Regions from separate parts of the Vibrio limimangrovi genome, predicted to be linked through region 1. Evidence: predicted binding sites of a transcription regulator. Region 1 holds the regulator's gene; each other region holds the start of a gene.
The links. The regulator MetJ, encoded in region 1, represses methionine synthesis genes. The targets are predictions, from matches to a motif close to TTAGACNTNTANANGTCTAA.
Positions count from the first base shown of each region.

Region 1 (4,763 bases):
GTGACAACATTCAGATGACTGTTGAGCTAATCGCACCAATCGCAATGGACGAAGGTCTACGTTTCGCGATCCGTGAAGGTGGCCGTACAGTAGGTGCTGGTGTTGTTGCTAAGATCTTCGACTAATTCATAACGAATTAAACGAAGTCTTGCACTTTCTTCAATTTGAAGAAGACGCATCTAGAAAAAGGGGAGCTTAGGCTTCCCTTTTTCATATCTAGCGTTTCATTTAGTTATAAGCCGACATAAAACTTATCTATTTTTCCCCTGTTAATACATACCCTTACCAAGTTCCCTATAGCATCAATAACTCACATTCGACTAAGTGATTGATCCTTTATTGATCCAGTGAAATCAATATAACCAAATGTTCTGAATAGGCTCACAATACGACTGGTAACAAGAACCATTCTTGTTTATATTAACCATCTCGGGTTAATTTTTATAGGTTTTTGAGTATGTTCGTTTGTCTTTGTCATGGTGTTTCTGACAAGAAAATTAGAAAGTTAGCGATAGACGAGGGCATTACGGATATCAGAGGGATTAAGCGATGCACTGCACTAGGAAGTCAGTGTGGCAAATGCATCAAACAAGCCAAAGAAATTTTAGCTGAACACTACACTGAATTAAAACAAGCCAGCTGATCGTCGTAGTGATTCAATAAATCAGCTCAGCCTTTTGACACCTTCTCATTTGCTTCTACATTTAAATGAAGCCCAAAAAGAGGAGGGGTTTGTTCATGAAAGGCGATCCAATCATAATTCAACATCTCAACAAAGTGCTCGGTAACGAGCTCGTCGCTATAAATCAATATTTTCTCCATGCACGTATGTACAAAGACTGGGGCTTAAAGCATCTGGCTGATAAGGAATATCATGAGTCCATTGATGAAATGAAGCATGCAGATCATCTCATCGAACGTATTTTGTTTTTGGAAGGCTTACCGAACCTGCAAGATCTCGGCAAGCTGATGATTGGCGAAGATACTAAAGAAATGCTCGAAAGCGATCTTAAATTAGAAATGGCTGCTATTCCTGATCTAAAAGATGCGATAGCGTATGCAGAAGATATCAGGGACTATGTTTCGCGCGATCTTTTCCAGGATATTCTCGAGGATGAAGAAGAGCATGTGGATTGGCTTGAAACTCAACTTGGCCTGATTGAAATGACTGGTATTGAAAATTATCTACAAGCACAGTATGTGGATGAAGAATAATTAACTAGTGCTCCTTGGGTAGTGTTTACAAATCCATACCTTACAACAGAGCGCCTGACTTAAAAGTCAGGTGCTCTGTATCATTATCTGGTCTAATCTCATTTTATTGTCGCTGTTTTAAGGATTTTACTCGCAATCTTACCTTTGAAGATTGACTTCGATCCTTTAGAATTTATTCCCCCTTACCTAAAAATAAATAGAGAACCCCCCTCATGTCTGAAGACAAAGCAGTAACTCCAGAACAACAACAACGCCAACGAGCTCTTGACTACCATGCTTACCCGACCCCAGGGAAAATTGCAGTCGAGTTAACAAAACCAGCAGAAACCGCAGGTGATCTCGCTTTAGCTTACAGCCCTGGTGTTGCTGAGCCTGTGCGTGAAATCGCTCAAAATCCTGAAAACGTGTATAAGTACACTGCGAAAGGGAACATGGTTGCCGTCATTTCTAATGGTACAGCTATTCTTGGTTTGGGTAACCTTGGCCCTCTTGCTTCTAAACCTGTAATGGAAGGTAAAGCGTTACTGTTTAAGCGTTTTGCTGGCCTCGACTCTATTGATATCGAAGTAAAACACCGCACGATTGATGAGTTCGTAAATACTGTTGCGAGCATTGCTGATACATTCGGTGGTATCAACCTAGAAGACATCAAAGCTCCGGACTGTTTTGAGATTGAAAAGCGCCTTATCGAGCGTTGTGACGTTCCTGTCTTCCATGATGATCAGCACGGCACAGCAATCGTAACCGCTGCAGGTATGCTGAATGCGATCGAGTTGCAAGGCAAGAAACTTGAAGATTCGACAATCGTATGTCTAGGTGCTGGCGCTGCTGCTGTTGCGTGTATGGAGCTACTGATCAAATGTGGCGCAATGCGTGAAAAGATTTACATGCTGGACCGTAAGGGTGTGATTCACACTCGTCGTGATGATCTTAATGAGTACAAACAGCTATTCGCGAATAACACGGATAAGCGTACTCTGGAAGATGTTATCGAAGGTGCTGACCTGTTCCTTGGTGTTTCAGGCCCGAACCTACTACCAGCAGAAGCGCTTAAACTGATGGCAGACAAGCCAATTGTATTTGCGTGCTCTAACCCTGATCCGGAAATCAAGCCAGAGCTTGCACACGACGTTCGTAAAGACTTGATCATGGGCACTGGACGCAGTGATTACCCGAACCAGGTAAACAACGTGCTTTGTTTCCCATTCATCTTCCGTGGCGCTCTTGATGTGCGTGCAAGTGAAATTAATGATGAAATGAAGCTTGCCGCTGTCGAAGCCATTCGTGAACTGGCGAAAGAGCCTGTACCAGAAGCCGTACTGAAAGCAGCTGGTGTGGAAAAGCTGGAGTTTGGTACTGACTACATTATTCCTAAGCCAATGGACGCTCGTTTGTTGCCTCGTGTAGCAAAAGCAGTAGCTCAAGCAGCCGTTGACTCTGGTGTTGCTCGCATTGAGATGCCAGAGAACTACATGGCAGAGTAATTCTCCGCTGTAAATAAGGTACAAAAAATGGGACGCATAGCGTCCCATTTTTTATTGGATTCTTTTAGTACTGGAAGCGGAAAAACTGATCCCTGTATTCCATTCGCTACCAACTACTCGTCGTCAAACGACTCAAACTCGATACCCATTGCTGTCATCAGCGCTTTAGCTTCTGTAGGAATATCGTCAGGGCGATCTTTACGAAGGTCCTCATCCGTAGGAAGCGGTTGGCCTGTGTACGCGTGCAGGAAGGCTTCACATAGGAGTTCGCTGTTGGTAGCGTGGCGTAAGTTGTTGATCTGACGGCGAGTACGCTCATCAGTTAGCACTTTTAAAACTTTCAGCGGAATCGATACAGTGATTTTTTTTACTTGTTCGCTTTTCTTTCCATGCTCAGCATACGGGCTAATGTATTCGCCATTCCAGTCAGCCATTGCGTACCTTCATATTTGTAATAGGTTAAAAATAATTGAGGTGCTGATTTTAGCTGCATTTACTGCCATAAGCAAAGACATATAGACGTCTAGAAGTGTTGACGTCTCAATTTTTGACGAGTAAAGTGACAGGAACAGTAAGCGAGTGTGCAATTCATTGAATCTGCGATTTAGATATAGCGCATTCCTATTTAGAAGTCACCATCTGTGAAAGGATACACCCATGAGCATCCGTAAGCCTGCGACCATTGCTGTACGCACTGGTATCGAATCCGACACTCAATACCACGCTGTCGTTCCACCAATTTATCTATCGACAAACTATGGCTTTCCAGCGTTTGGCGAAGTGCCTAAGTACGATTATACGCGCTCAGGTAACCCAAACCGTGGCTTGTTAGAAAGTGCGCTGTCTGAGCTTGAATCAGGAAAAGGCGCGGTAGTTACTAACTGTGGTACGTCTGCGTTGAACTTATGGGTTTCTGCTTTCATTGGTCCTGACGATCTGATTGTCGCCCCACATGACTGCTATGGTGGTACTTACCGTCTTTTCAATACTCGCGCCAACAAAGGCGACTTCAAGGTGTTATTTGTTGATCAATCCGATGAACAGGCGCTTGATGCCGCTTTAGCGCAAAAGCCAAAGCTTATCTTGATAGAAACACCGTCAAACCCTCTTGTTCGCGTCGTGGATATTGCTGCTGTATGTGAAAAGGCTAAGCAAGTCGGCGCGTTGGTTGCAGTAGACAATACCTTTTTGACACCGGTGTACCAAAAGCCGTTAGAACTGGGTGCGGATTTTGTTATTCACTCCACGACGAAATACATCAATGGTCACTCAGATGTGATTGGTGGCGTAGTGATTACAAAAACACAAGAGCATGCAGAAGAGCTGGCATGGTGGGGTAATTGTATCGGTGCGACAGGCACGCCATTCGATAGTTACATGACGTTGAGAGGTATCCGTACGTTAGGTGCTCGTATGCGAGTGCATGAAGAGAGCTCTCAGCAAGTGCTTGCATACCTGAAACAACAATCGCTGGCCGCGAAAATTTATCATCCAAGTCTGCCTGAACACCCAGGACACGAGATTGCGAAGAAACAACAGTCCGGTTTTGGCTCAATGCTGAGTTTTGAGTTTGGTGGTTCATTTGAACAGCTCAAAGTGTTCGTTAAAGAGCTGCAGTTGTTCTCTCTTGCTGAATCATTAGGTGGGGTAGAGAGTTTGATTTGTCATCCAGCGTCTATGACACATCGTGCGATGGGCGAAGCTGCGCTGGCAGAGGCTGGTGTATCACAGCAATTACTGCGTCTTTCTGTCGGCCTCGAAGATGCACAAGATCTGATTGCTGACCTAGAGCAAGCTTTCACTAAATCAGCAAAGCAATAGGAAACAATAATAATGACTGTACAACGTCAGCTACATAAATTTGGTGGTAGCAGCTTAGCGAATCCTGAATGCTACTTGCGTGTTGCGGGTATCCTTAAAGAGTATTCAGCAGAAAATGACCTGGTCGTGGTATCCGCTGCAGGCAAAACTACGAACCGCCTGATTGAGTTTCTCGAAGGTTTAGACAAAGATGGCCGAATCGCTCATGAAGCGTTACAAGGCTTAAGACAGTTTCAAACTGGT
Region 1 covers NZ_JBSUGF010000021.1:8-4,770, forward strand. The annotation lists partial or broken gene ACWYU8_RS20905 (EF-Tu C-terminal domain-related protein) at 1-125, shown strand, start outside; gene ACWYU8_RS20910 ((2Fe-2S)-binding protein) at 458-643, shown strand; gene bfr (bacterioferritin) at 739-1,215, shown strand; gene ACWYU8_RS20920 (malic enzyme-like NAD(P)-binding protein) at 1,428-2,699, shown strand; gene metJ (met regulon transcriptional regulator MetJ) at 2,813-3,133, opposite strand; gene ACWYU8_RS20930 (O-succinylhomoserine (thiol)-lyase) at 3,357-4,520, shown strand; gene ACWYU8_RS20935 (bifunctional aspartate kinase/homoserine dehydrogenase II) at 4,533-4,763, shown strand, end outside.

Region 2 (4,763 bases), on a different contig from region 1:
TCTGTCTGATGATGAGGTTGCCACCTTGGTGAACTTCCTGACCGTTACCTATGGTCAGGGTGATGATAAAGTGCAGCCACAAGATGTCGCCAAGCTACGCGCCGCAGCAGAGTAAGTTTTTGGTAAAGTAAGTATTATTTAGCGCTTACGAGAAGGCCTTGTCGGATGACAAGGCCTTTTTCTTTCAGCTCGAACTTTGCATTGCGTAGTTACTTACGCTAATTGTTCTTTCTTATTAAGCTAGCAGTTCTTTCGCTGTGTTTACTACGTTTTCAGTAGTAAAACCAAACATCTTGAACAGTTCGCCTGCTGGTGCAGATTCACCAAAGGTAGTCATACCGATGATCTTGCCGCCGAAGCCAACGTACTTGTACCAGAAGTCTGCAATGCCCGCTTCGATAGCGATACGTGCGGTTACGTCTGCTGGCAGTACTGCTTCGCGGTAAGCGGCGTCTTGCTTGTCGAATGCATCTGTTGATGGCATTGAAACAACGCGTACTTTTTTACCTTCTGCAGTTAGCTGCGCTGCTGCTTCAACCGCTAGCTCAACTTCTGAACCTGTTGCGATAAGGATAAGCTCTGGCTTGCCTTCGCAATCTTTCAGGATGTAAGCACCTTTCGCGATGTCTGCAACTTGCTCTGCAGTACGCTCTTGTTGTGCCAGATTCTGACGAGAGAAGATAAGCGCAGTTGGCGCATCTTTACGTTCAATCGCTAGTTTCCAGGCCACTGCTGATTCAACCTGGTCACATGGACGCCATGTGCTCATATTCGGAGTCAGACGTAGAGAAGCCATTTGCTCAACTGGTTGGTGAGTCGGGCCATCTTCGCCAAGACCGATAGAGTCGTGAGTGTAAACCTGGATGTTCTGGATTTTCATCAGAGCAGCCATACGCATTGCGTTACGTGCGTATTCCATGAACATCAGGAAGGTTGCACCGTAAGGAACGAAACCACCGTGTAGCGCGATACCGTTCATGATCGCTGTCATACCGAACTCACGCACACCGTAGTGGATGTAGTTACCTGAGAAGTCTGTCGCTTCCAGAGACTTAGAGCCAGACCACATTGTCAGGTTAGAAGGCGCAAGGTCAGCAGAGCCGCCCATGAATTCTGGAAGCATTTGGCCAAATGCTTCTAGCGCATTTTGAGATGCTTTACGTGACGCAATGTTTGCTGGGTTAGCTTGCAGATCAGCAATGATTTGGTTCGCTTTCTCTTCCCACTGTGCAGGTAGTTCGCCATTGATACGACGCTTAAGCTCTGCCGCTTCTACTGGGTAAGCTGCAGCGTACGCTTCGAATTTCTCGTTCCATGCTGCTTCTTTTGCTGCACCCGCTTCTTTCGCATCCCACTCTGCGTATACGTCTGAAGGGATTTCAAATGGACCGAATTCCCAACCTAGGTATTCACGTGCAGCTTGCACTTCGTCTTGACCAAGTGGTGCACCGTGACAGTCGTGAGAACCAGACTTGTTAGGAGAACCAAAACCGATGATAGTCTTAGTACAGATTAGCGTAGGACGAGGGTCTGCTTTTGCCGCTTCAATTGCTGCATTAATTGCTTCAGAATTGTGGCCATCTACCGCTGGGATTACGTGCCAGCCGTACGCTTCAAAACGCTTAGGTGTATCGTCAGAGAACCAGCCTTCAACGTGACCATCGATAGAGATGCCGTTGTCATCCCAGAACGCGATCAGTTTGCCAAGGCCAAGCGTACCTGCTAGTGAACACGCTTCGTGAGAGATACCTTCCATCAGACAGCCATCACCTAAGAACACGTAAGTGAAGTGGTCAACGATGTCGTGGCCTTCTTTGTTGAACTGGGCTGCCAGTGCTTTTTCAGCCATCGCCATACCAACTGCGTTAGTAATGCCTTGACCCAGAGGACCCGTTGTCGTTTCGATACCTGGTGCGTAACCGTACTCTGGGTGACCTGGAGTCTTAGAGTGAAGCTGACGGAAGTTTTTCAGATCGTCGATAGATAGCTCGTAACCACTTAGGTGTAGTAGAGAGTAAATCAACATTGAGCCGTGGCCATTTGAAAGTACGAAACGGTCGCGGTCAGCCCATTCTGGGTTAGATGGATTGTGGTTTAGGTGAGAGCGCCAAAGAACTTCAGCGATATCAGCCATACCCATAGGTGCACCTGGGTGACCAGAGTTAGCTTGTTGAACACCATCCATGCTTAGAGCACGGATTGCATTGGCAAGATGTTTACGAGACGACATGTCTGCTCCTGAGTACGTTAAGCGAAACGAAAAAATTGGTCATAATTCTCTCAAAGCCCCTTAGGGAGCGCAAACGTTTTCAACCCCAAAAGCTCACAAATATTGCATCTGTGAATTTAATTTCCTCGAAACTCTCAAAATCTTAAATATCCCAGGCAAACGTTTGGCTGTGACAAAAATCAAAAAAGAGCTTGTAATTCGAGCAATCAAAATTAGAATAGCCGTCTAGATGTAGATACACCTGCATATATTAGTATTATTTTGCGCTGGAGCGTTTATCATGCTCCAGTTTTAAACCAGATATAGTGGAGCTAACATGGCTAAGCACCTGTTTACTTCTGAGTCAGTATCAGAAGGTCATCCAGATAAAATTGCAGACCAGATTTCTGATGCGGTTCTTGACGCGATTCTAGAGCAAGATCCAAAGGCTCGTGTTGCATGTGAGACTTACGTTAAAACCGGTATGGTAATGGTAGGTGGTGAAGTAACGACTTCAGCATGGGTTGACATTGAAGAGCTAACTCGTGAAACCGTTCGTGAAATCGGCTACGTACACTCAGATATGGGTTTTGATGCGAACTCTTGTGCGGTACTAAACACAATTGGTAAACAGTCACCGGATATCAACCAAGGTGTTGATAAAGCAGATCCAAAAGAGCAAGGCGCTGGTGACCAAGGCATCATGTTCGGTTACGCATGTAACGAAACTGAAGTTCTAATGCCAGCTCCGATCACTTACTCTCACCGTCTTGTTGAAAAACAAGCTGAAGTACGTAAAAACGGTACACTACCTTGGTTGCGTCCAGACGCGAAATCTCAGGTTACGTTCCAGTACGACCAGGGTAAGATCGTAGGTATCGATGCTGTTGTTCTTTCAACTCAGCACTGTGATTCAATCTCTACTCCAGACCTGCGTGAAGCAGTAATGGAAGAGATCATCAAGCCAGTTCTTCCTTCAGAATGGCTCAGCAAAGAGACGAAATTCTTCATTAACCCAACCGGCCGTTTCGTAATCGGTGGTCCAATGGGTGACTGTGGTCTGACTGGCCGTAAGATCATCGTAGATACCTACGGCGGCGCAGCTCGTCACGGTGGTGGTGCATTCTCTGGTAAAGATCCATCAAAAGTTGACCGCAGTGCAGCATACGCAGCGCGTTACGTAGCGAAAAACATCGTTGCAGCTGGTATGGCTGACCGTTGTGAAATCCAACTGTCTTACGCAATCGGTGTTGCTGATCCAACATCTATCATGGTGGAAACGTTCGGTACTGAGAAAGTATCTCACGACATCATCATCGAAGCGGTGCGTCAGTTCTTCGATCTACGTCCTTACGGTCTACAAGAAATGCTTAACCTTCTGCAGCCAATGTACAAGAAGACAGCAGCATACGGTCACTTCGGTCGTGAAGAGTTCCCATGGGAAGCGACTGATAAAGCAGACATTCTTCGCGATTTCGCTGGCATCAAGTAATCACGCCAGATTCGGAATCTACAAAGCCCTCGCCTCTTGGTGGGGGCTTTTTGTTTCGTCCTATCCCCTTCTTCCTTTATCCACCAGCCAAAATTGACCGAACAAATTTCGAGCAAATAGTTGTAAATTGTCCCAACTCTGCCAATAGTTAAAATATTGTTAAATGGCGTTTCAATAACAACCCGGATGTGAGCTAGTGTAACGACAGAAACCTTGGGAATACACGAGCCATACATCCTTATGACTAAAACCTACCAGGGGTTGGGTAAGTCATTATTGAGATAATTGCGTAGGAATAAACCAAGGAGGAGTTATGCCTCGAACCGTCAATCCATCCGACTTCCACGGCAAGCGAAAGGAAGTCCCAGATAACGAATACGCTAGAACGATTCCGTGCAACACGGTTAACCTCAGTGCCCCGTTCCATTGGCTCGCGCTGGGGTTGCATGATTTCGTACGAATGCCGCTGATCAGCGCGTTCTATGGACTCTGCTTTATGGCTGCAGCTATCGGTATCGTGCTGCTTATACAGTGGCAAGGAACACACCTTGTCGTCATGCCTAGCCTGATTGTTTATATGCTTATCGGCCCGTTTTTAGCGCTGGGCTTATACGATGCCAGTTGGGAAAGAGAACGTGGACATAAAGCTCGCCTGTTCCACTCAATGAAAGCCATTGGGCGTAATTCAAGCTCACAATGGGCCTTTGCGGTTCTACTAGCGGTTTGTATGATTTTCTGGATGCGTATTGCGGCACTTCTTCATGCCCTATACCCATCAGTACAAGGCGCCCCATTGACTGAGTATTTGCCATTTTTGGTGATTGGTTCGCTCATCGGTTTCATACTAGCCAGTGTCGTATTCAGTATTTCTGCATTTTCAATTCCATTGATGATGGAACGCCGCGTCGACATGATGACCGCAGTTTTCACCAGCTTCAACGCCGTGAAATCCAATATCCCGGCGATGATTGTTTGGGCCGCGATCATCTGTGGTGGCATATTAATTGGCTTTGCGACCTACGGTATCGGAATGCTGTTTACTATGCCGATTCTCGGCTACGG
Region 2 covers NZ_JBSUGF010000004.1:64,318-69,080, forward strand. The annotation lists gene ACWYU8_RS04330 (c-type cytochrome) at 1-115, shown strand, start outside; gene tkt (transketolase) at 236-2,230, opposite strand; gene metK (methionine adenosyltransferase) at 2,547-3,701, shown strand; gene ACWYU8_RS04345 (DUF2189 domain-containing protein) at 4,015-4,763, shown strand, end outside.
Region 2: metK (methionine adenosyltransferase) is a predicted target of MetJ. The motif match lies at 2,448-2,467, and genes of this name have one in related genera.

Region 3 (4,763 bases), on a different contig from region 1:
CCTTTTGTTTGTGCGTATATCAGCAGAGTTATCTACTACGGCCTGTATTGATTACCAACCTTTTACAACGCCGCCTTTGAAAAGCTCTTTTGCTGCTTCGTAAACTTCTTCAGTTTGGTAAGCTTTCACGAAGTTTTGTACGTTTTCAGCGTTAACGTTGTCTTCACGCGCTACGATTAGGTTTACGTATGGAGATTCTTTGTCTTCAACAAATACACCGTCACGCTCTGGAGAGAGATCGATAGAACTTGCGTATGTTGTGTTGATGATAGACAGCGTTACGTCATCCAGTGAACGAGGAAGTTGTGGTGCTTCAAGCTCAATGATTTCGATGTTTTTAGGGTTGCCTACGACGTCACGTACTGTTCCAAGCAGACCAACGCCTTCACGTAGCTCAATCAAACCTTGTTGTTGCAGAAGAAGCAGTGAACGACCTAGGTTCGTTGGATCGTTTGGTACTGCGATACGTGCGCCATCTGGGATTTCGTCAACAGATTTAATTTGCTTTGAGTAACCAGCAATTGGGTAAACGAAGGTGTTACCAGCGATCGCCAGTTTGTAGCCACGGTCTTGGATTTGCTGATCCAGATATGGTTTGTGCTGGAATGCGTTTGCATCAACAGAACCGTCGTCTAGTGCTGCGTTTGGTGTTACGTAATCAGTAAAAGTAACCAGCTCAACATCTAGGTTGTATTTCTCTTTTGCAATTTTCGCTGCAACTTCAGCAACTTGTGCTTCAGCGCCAGCAATAACGCCGACTTTTACTTTGCTAACATCAACTTCTTTTTCACCACAACCAGTAAGTGCAAGAGCAGAAGCTGCTGTTACGACAGTCAAAAGACCTTTAAGGCTAAATTTCATCTGTATCTCCTTATAATTTATTGCTTATCGGTGATCTACACGGCGTACCACTGCGTCGCCAATAGATTGAATAATTTGTACCAGAACAATCAGCATTACCACGGTTACAGCCATGATGGTCACATCGTAGCGGTGAAAACCGTATCGAATAGCAACGTCACCAAGGCCACCACCACCAACGGTACCTGCCATCGCTGAGTAGCTAACTAGCGTCACTAGTGTAATCGTTACTGAGTTAACAATAGTCGGCATTGCCTCAGGCAGCAGAACTTTTGTAATGATTTGTACAGGTGTAGCGCCCATAGATTGTGCCGCTTCCACCAGACCTGTTGGTACTTCAAGCAAGGCACCTTCGATTAGGCGAGCAACAAAAGGGATTGCGCCAATGGTGAGTGGTACGATTGCTGCGGTTGTGCCGATAAAGGTACCAACCAAAATTTTTGTTACTGGGATAATTGCAACCATCAGTACTAGGAAAGGTACGGAACGGCCAACGTTAACAACGGCACCCAGAATGCTGTTGAGCTTAGTATTCTCTAACAGGCCACCTTTTTTGGTCGTGTGTAAAACGACACCCAATGGGATACCGATGGCGAAGCCTACAATGCCCGCAACCGCTACCATGTATAAGGTTTCCCAAGTCGCCCCTAGTAGAAGAGAGCTATTCAGGCTCAGCCATTCAGATACAGTATTAAAGGACATAGCCAAGTACCTCTACTTTCACGTTATGCTCACGCAGATATTCGATGGCTGCGTTATCATCTTCTTCATTACCAAACAGTTCTGCGACCATCATGCCGAACTTCACGCCGCCAGCGTAGTCAAGGTCTGAACTTAGGATGCTCACATCAATATTGTATTTACGTGAAATCTGAGACATCAGAGGAGCATCAACCGTCGCGCCAGTGAATTCCATACGGACCAGAGGGTAGCTGCCTTCAACACGATTTGATTGAAGTCGGGCTTGATAATCTTCTGGAATCGAAAGATCCAATGTCGAGCGAATAAATTCGTGCGCCAATTCTGTTTTAGGGTGAGCGAAAATTTCACCAACGGTGCCTTTCTCAACCAGTTCACCACCGCCGATGATCGCCACTTCGTGACAGATGCTTTTTACCACTTCCATTTCATGCGTGATCAACAAAATAGTAATGTCGAGCTTACGGTTGATCTTTTTTAATAGCTCAAGAATCGATTGAGTGGTTGCTGGATCGAGTGCGCTGGTGGCCTCATCACACAGCAGAACGCTTGGATCGGATGCCAGTGCACGGGCAATTGCCACACGCTGTTTTTGACCGCCACTTAAATTCGCAGGGTAGCTTTCGTGTTTGTCTTCCAAGCCGACTAATTTAAGCAGTTCGGTTACTTTTGCATTGATATGCGAGCTATCTTTACCTGCAAGTTCAAGAGGCAGTGCCACGTTATCAAACACGGTACGAGACGACAGCAGGTTAAAGTGCTGGAAGATCATGCCGATGTTACGACGTGTTTCTACCAGTTGTGATTTACTTAATTTAGTCAGGTCAACGCCATCTACGATGATTGAGCCAGAAGTCGGTGCTTCTAGCATGTTCACACAGCGGATCAGAGTACTTTTACCAGCACCTGAAGAGCCGATCACCCCAAAAATGGTGCCCTTGGCGATATGTAGGTTAATGTCTTTCAGGGCAAGTATTTCTTTATTGCCTTGGTAGAACATTTTATTGACGTTTTGTATTTCTATCATGTTTCAACCTGCATAGAGATATGGGTAACTTCGTTGTCAAAAACGGCTTTTGACAGAACTTAATGTTGAGCTCTATCTCAATTTACAGTTGATGCTATGGGGTAAGTTGATTTAAGTCAATAGATATTTTTACGTCTAGACGTCTAAATGTGCAAGCGCTCTGATATAGAAACCTGATTATATTAGACCTGTATTTTTACGCATGATATTTCAGCCCCCAATATTCAACGATTCTTGAGATGTCGCGTCTTATTTTGTCGCGATGTCAATCCAAATAGATAGTGTTGAAGCTTATAAGGTATGTAATAATCTGCTTAAACCGAGTTAATAGAGAAATACGTTTTGGCAAAACCAGCTGTTTTTATCGATCGTGATGGCGTGATTAACGTTGATCATGGTTACGTTCATGACGAACATGATTTTGAGTACATTGACGGTGTGTTTGAGGCGACGAAAGCGCTGAAGGACCAGGGGTACTTATTGGTGCTCGTTACTAACCAGTCAGGTATTGCACGCGGTAAATTCAGTGAAGACCGTTTCTTGTCCCTGACTCAGTGGATGGACTGGAATTTTGTCGACCACGGCGTTGAGTTCGATGGCTTCTATTACTGTCCGCATCATCCAGAGCATGGTGTCGGTGAATACAAACAAGATTGCGATTGCCGCAAACCAAAACCAGGCATGTTCATTTCTGCACGCGATTTCCTGAAGATCGATATGGAAAAGTCGGTAATGGTCGGTGATAAAGCCGAAGATATGATGGCAGCAGAAGCCGCTGGCGTAGGAACCAAGATTCTAGTGCGTACTGGCAAACCAATTACAGAGCAAGGTGAAGCACTGGCGACTGTGGTGCTGGATAGTATTGCCGACGTCCCAGCTTATTTAAATAAATAGCATTGTCTGTCTATTATAAAGGGAAGCACTGGCTTCCCTTTTCTCTATTTGTTGTTAAAGTTCAATTACCTAAATTTCTACCTACTTGAGTTTGATCACCTATGAGCAAAAAACTCACCATTCTTGATATCGCAAAATTGGCTGGCGTTGGCAAGTCGACGGTTAGCCGTGTGCTCACTAACGATCCGAAAGTAAAGCCAGAAACGCGTAAGAAGGTTGAAAATATCATTCGTGATTCAGGCTATGTACCTTCCAAGTCTGCTCAGTCGATGCGAGGTGGCAGTCAAAAGGTGGTGGGCGTGATTATTTCTCGTTTGGATTCTCCATCAGAAAATCAGGCCGTGGGCACTATGCTCAAAGAGTTATATTCTGCTGGGTATGACGTAGTGATCATGGAAAGTCAGTTCGATCGTGAAAAAACCATTGAGCATTTAGAAGTGCTCAGAAGGCGTAATGTCGATGGTGTAATTGTGTTTGGTTTTACCGGCTGTGATGAACAAGCACTCGCGGAGTGGGGCAATCGCATTGTGGTGATCGCCATGGATACGAGTGACGTTTCGTCTATCAATTACGATAACGAGGGTGTGATTGATATGGCCCTGTCCCATTTAGAGCAACAATCGCTTTCTCGAATTGCTTATATTGGCGTGGACTCTGACGACAGAACAACGGGATTCGCGCGTTTGAATGCTTACCTATTGTGGTGCCAGAGCAGAAATATCCCGCCTTGTTTTAAGACCGGAGCGCTTAGCCATGAGAGTGCTTACCAGTTGGCAGAGCAAGTATTGCAAGAGGACACTCAAGCTATTGTTTGTGCCAGTGATACACTTGCTCTGGGCGTTATCAAGCGTTTACAAGAACTGGGCCGCGAAGATGTGGTGGTCACCGGTGTTGGTGGTAATGAACTTCTCTCCTTTCTTTTCCCAAAAGTATTCAGCGTTGATCCCGGCTATGCTCATGCCGGTAAAAAAGCCTCTAACATGCTGATTAATCAGTTGAACGGCAATGCTTCTTTACTTCACTTTACCCAGAAGCCCGTTAGTCAGTAGTGACTTGTTCATATGCTGTAGTCGCATAACGGATATTCTGCCCTAGACTTAGTTTGTGATCCTTTTCAATTAATGGGACTGTTCCCATTTTGTTTTTTATCTTCAGGTGGCAATATAAAACCACTTCATGGGAATGTTCCCATTAATAATAAATACAATGAAAAGTTAAACATATCCAATACAGGGTGGGCAAAGTTATGAGTAAGATTGCGCGTAAAGATGTACAGCGTCTT
Region 3 covers NZ_JBSUGF010000016.1:26,980-31,742, reverse strand. The annotation lists gene ACWYU8_RS19245 (MetQ/NlpA family lipoprotein) at 52-861, opposite strand; gene ACWYU8_RS19240 (methionine ABC transporter permease) at 886-1,563, opposite strand; gene metN (methionine ABC transporter ATP-binding protein MetN) at 1,553-2,587, opposite strand; gene gmhB (D-glycero-beta-D-manno-heptose 1,7-bisphosphate 7-phosphatase) at 2,930-3,481, shown strand; gene treR (trehalose operon repressor TreR) at 3,583-4,530, shown strand; gene treB (PTS trehalose transporter subunit IIBC) at 4,728-4,763, shown strand, end outside.
Region 3: metN (methionine ABC transporter ATP-binding protein MetN) is a predicted target of MetJ. The motif match lies at 2,715-2,734, and genes of this name have one in related genera.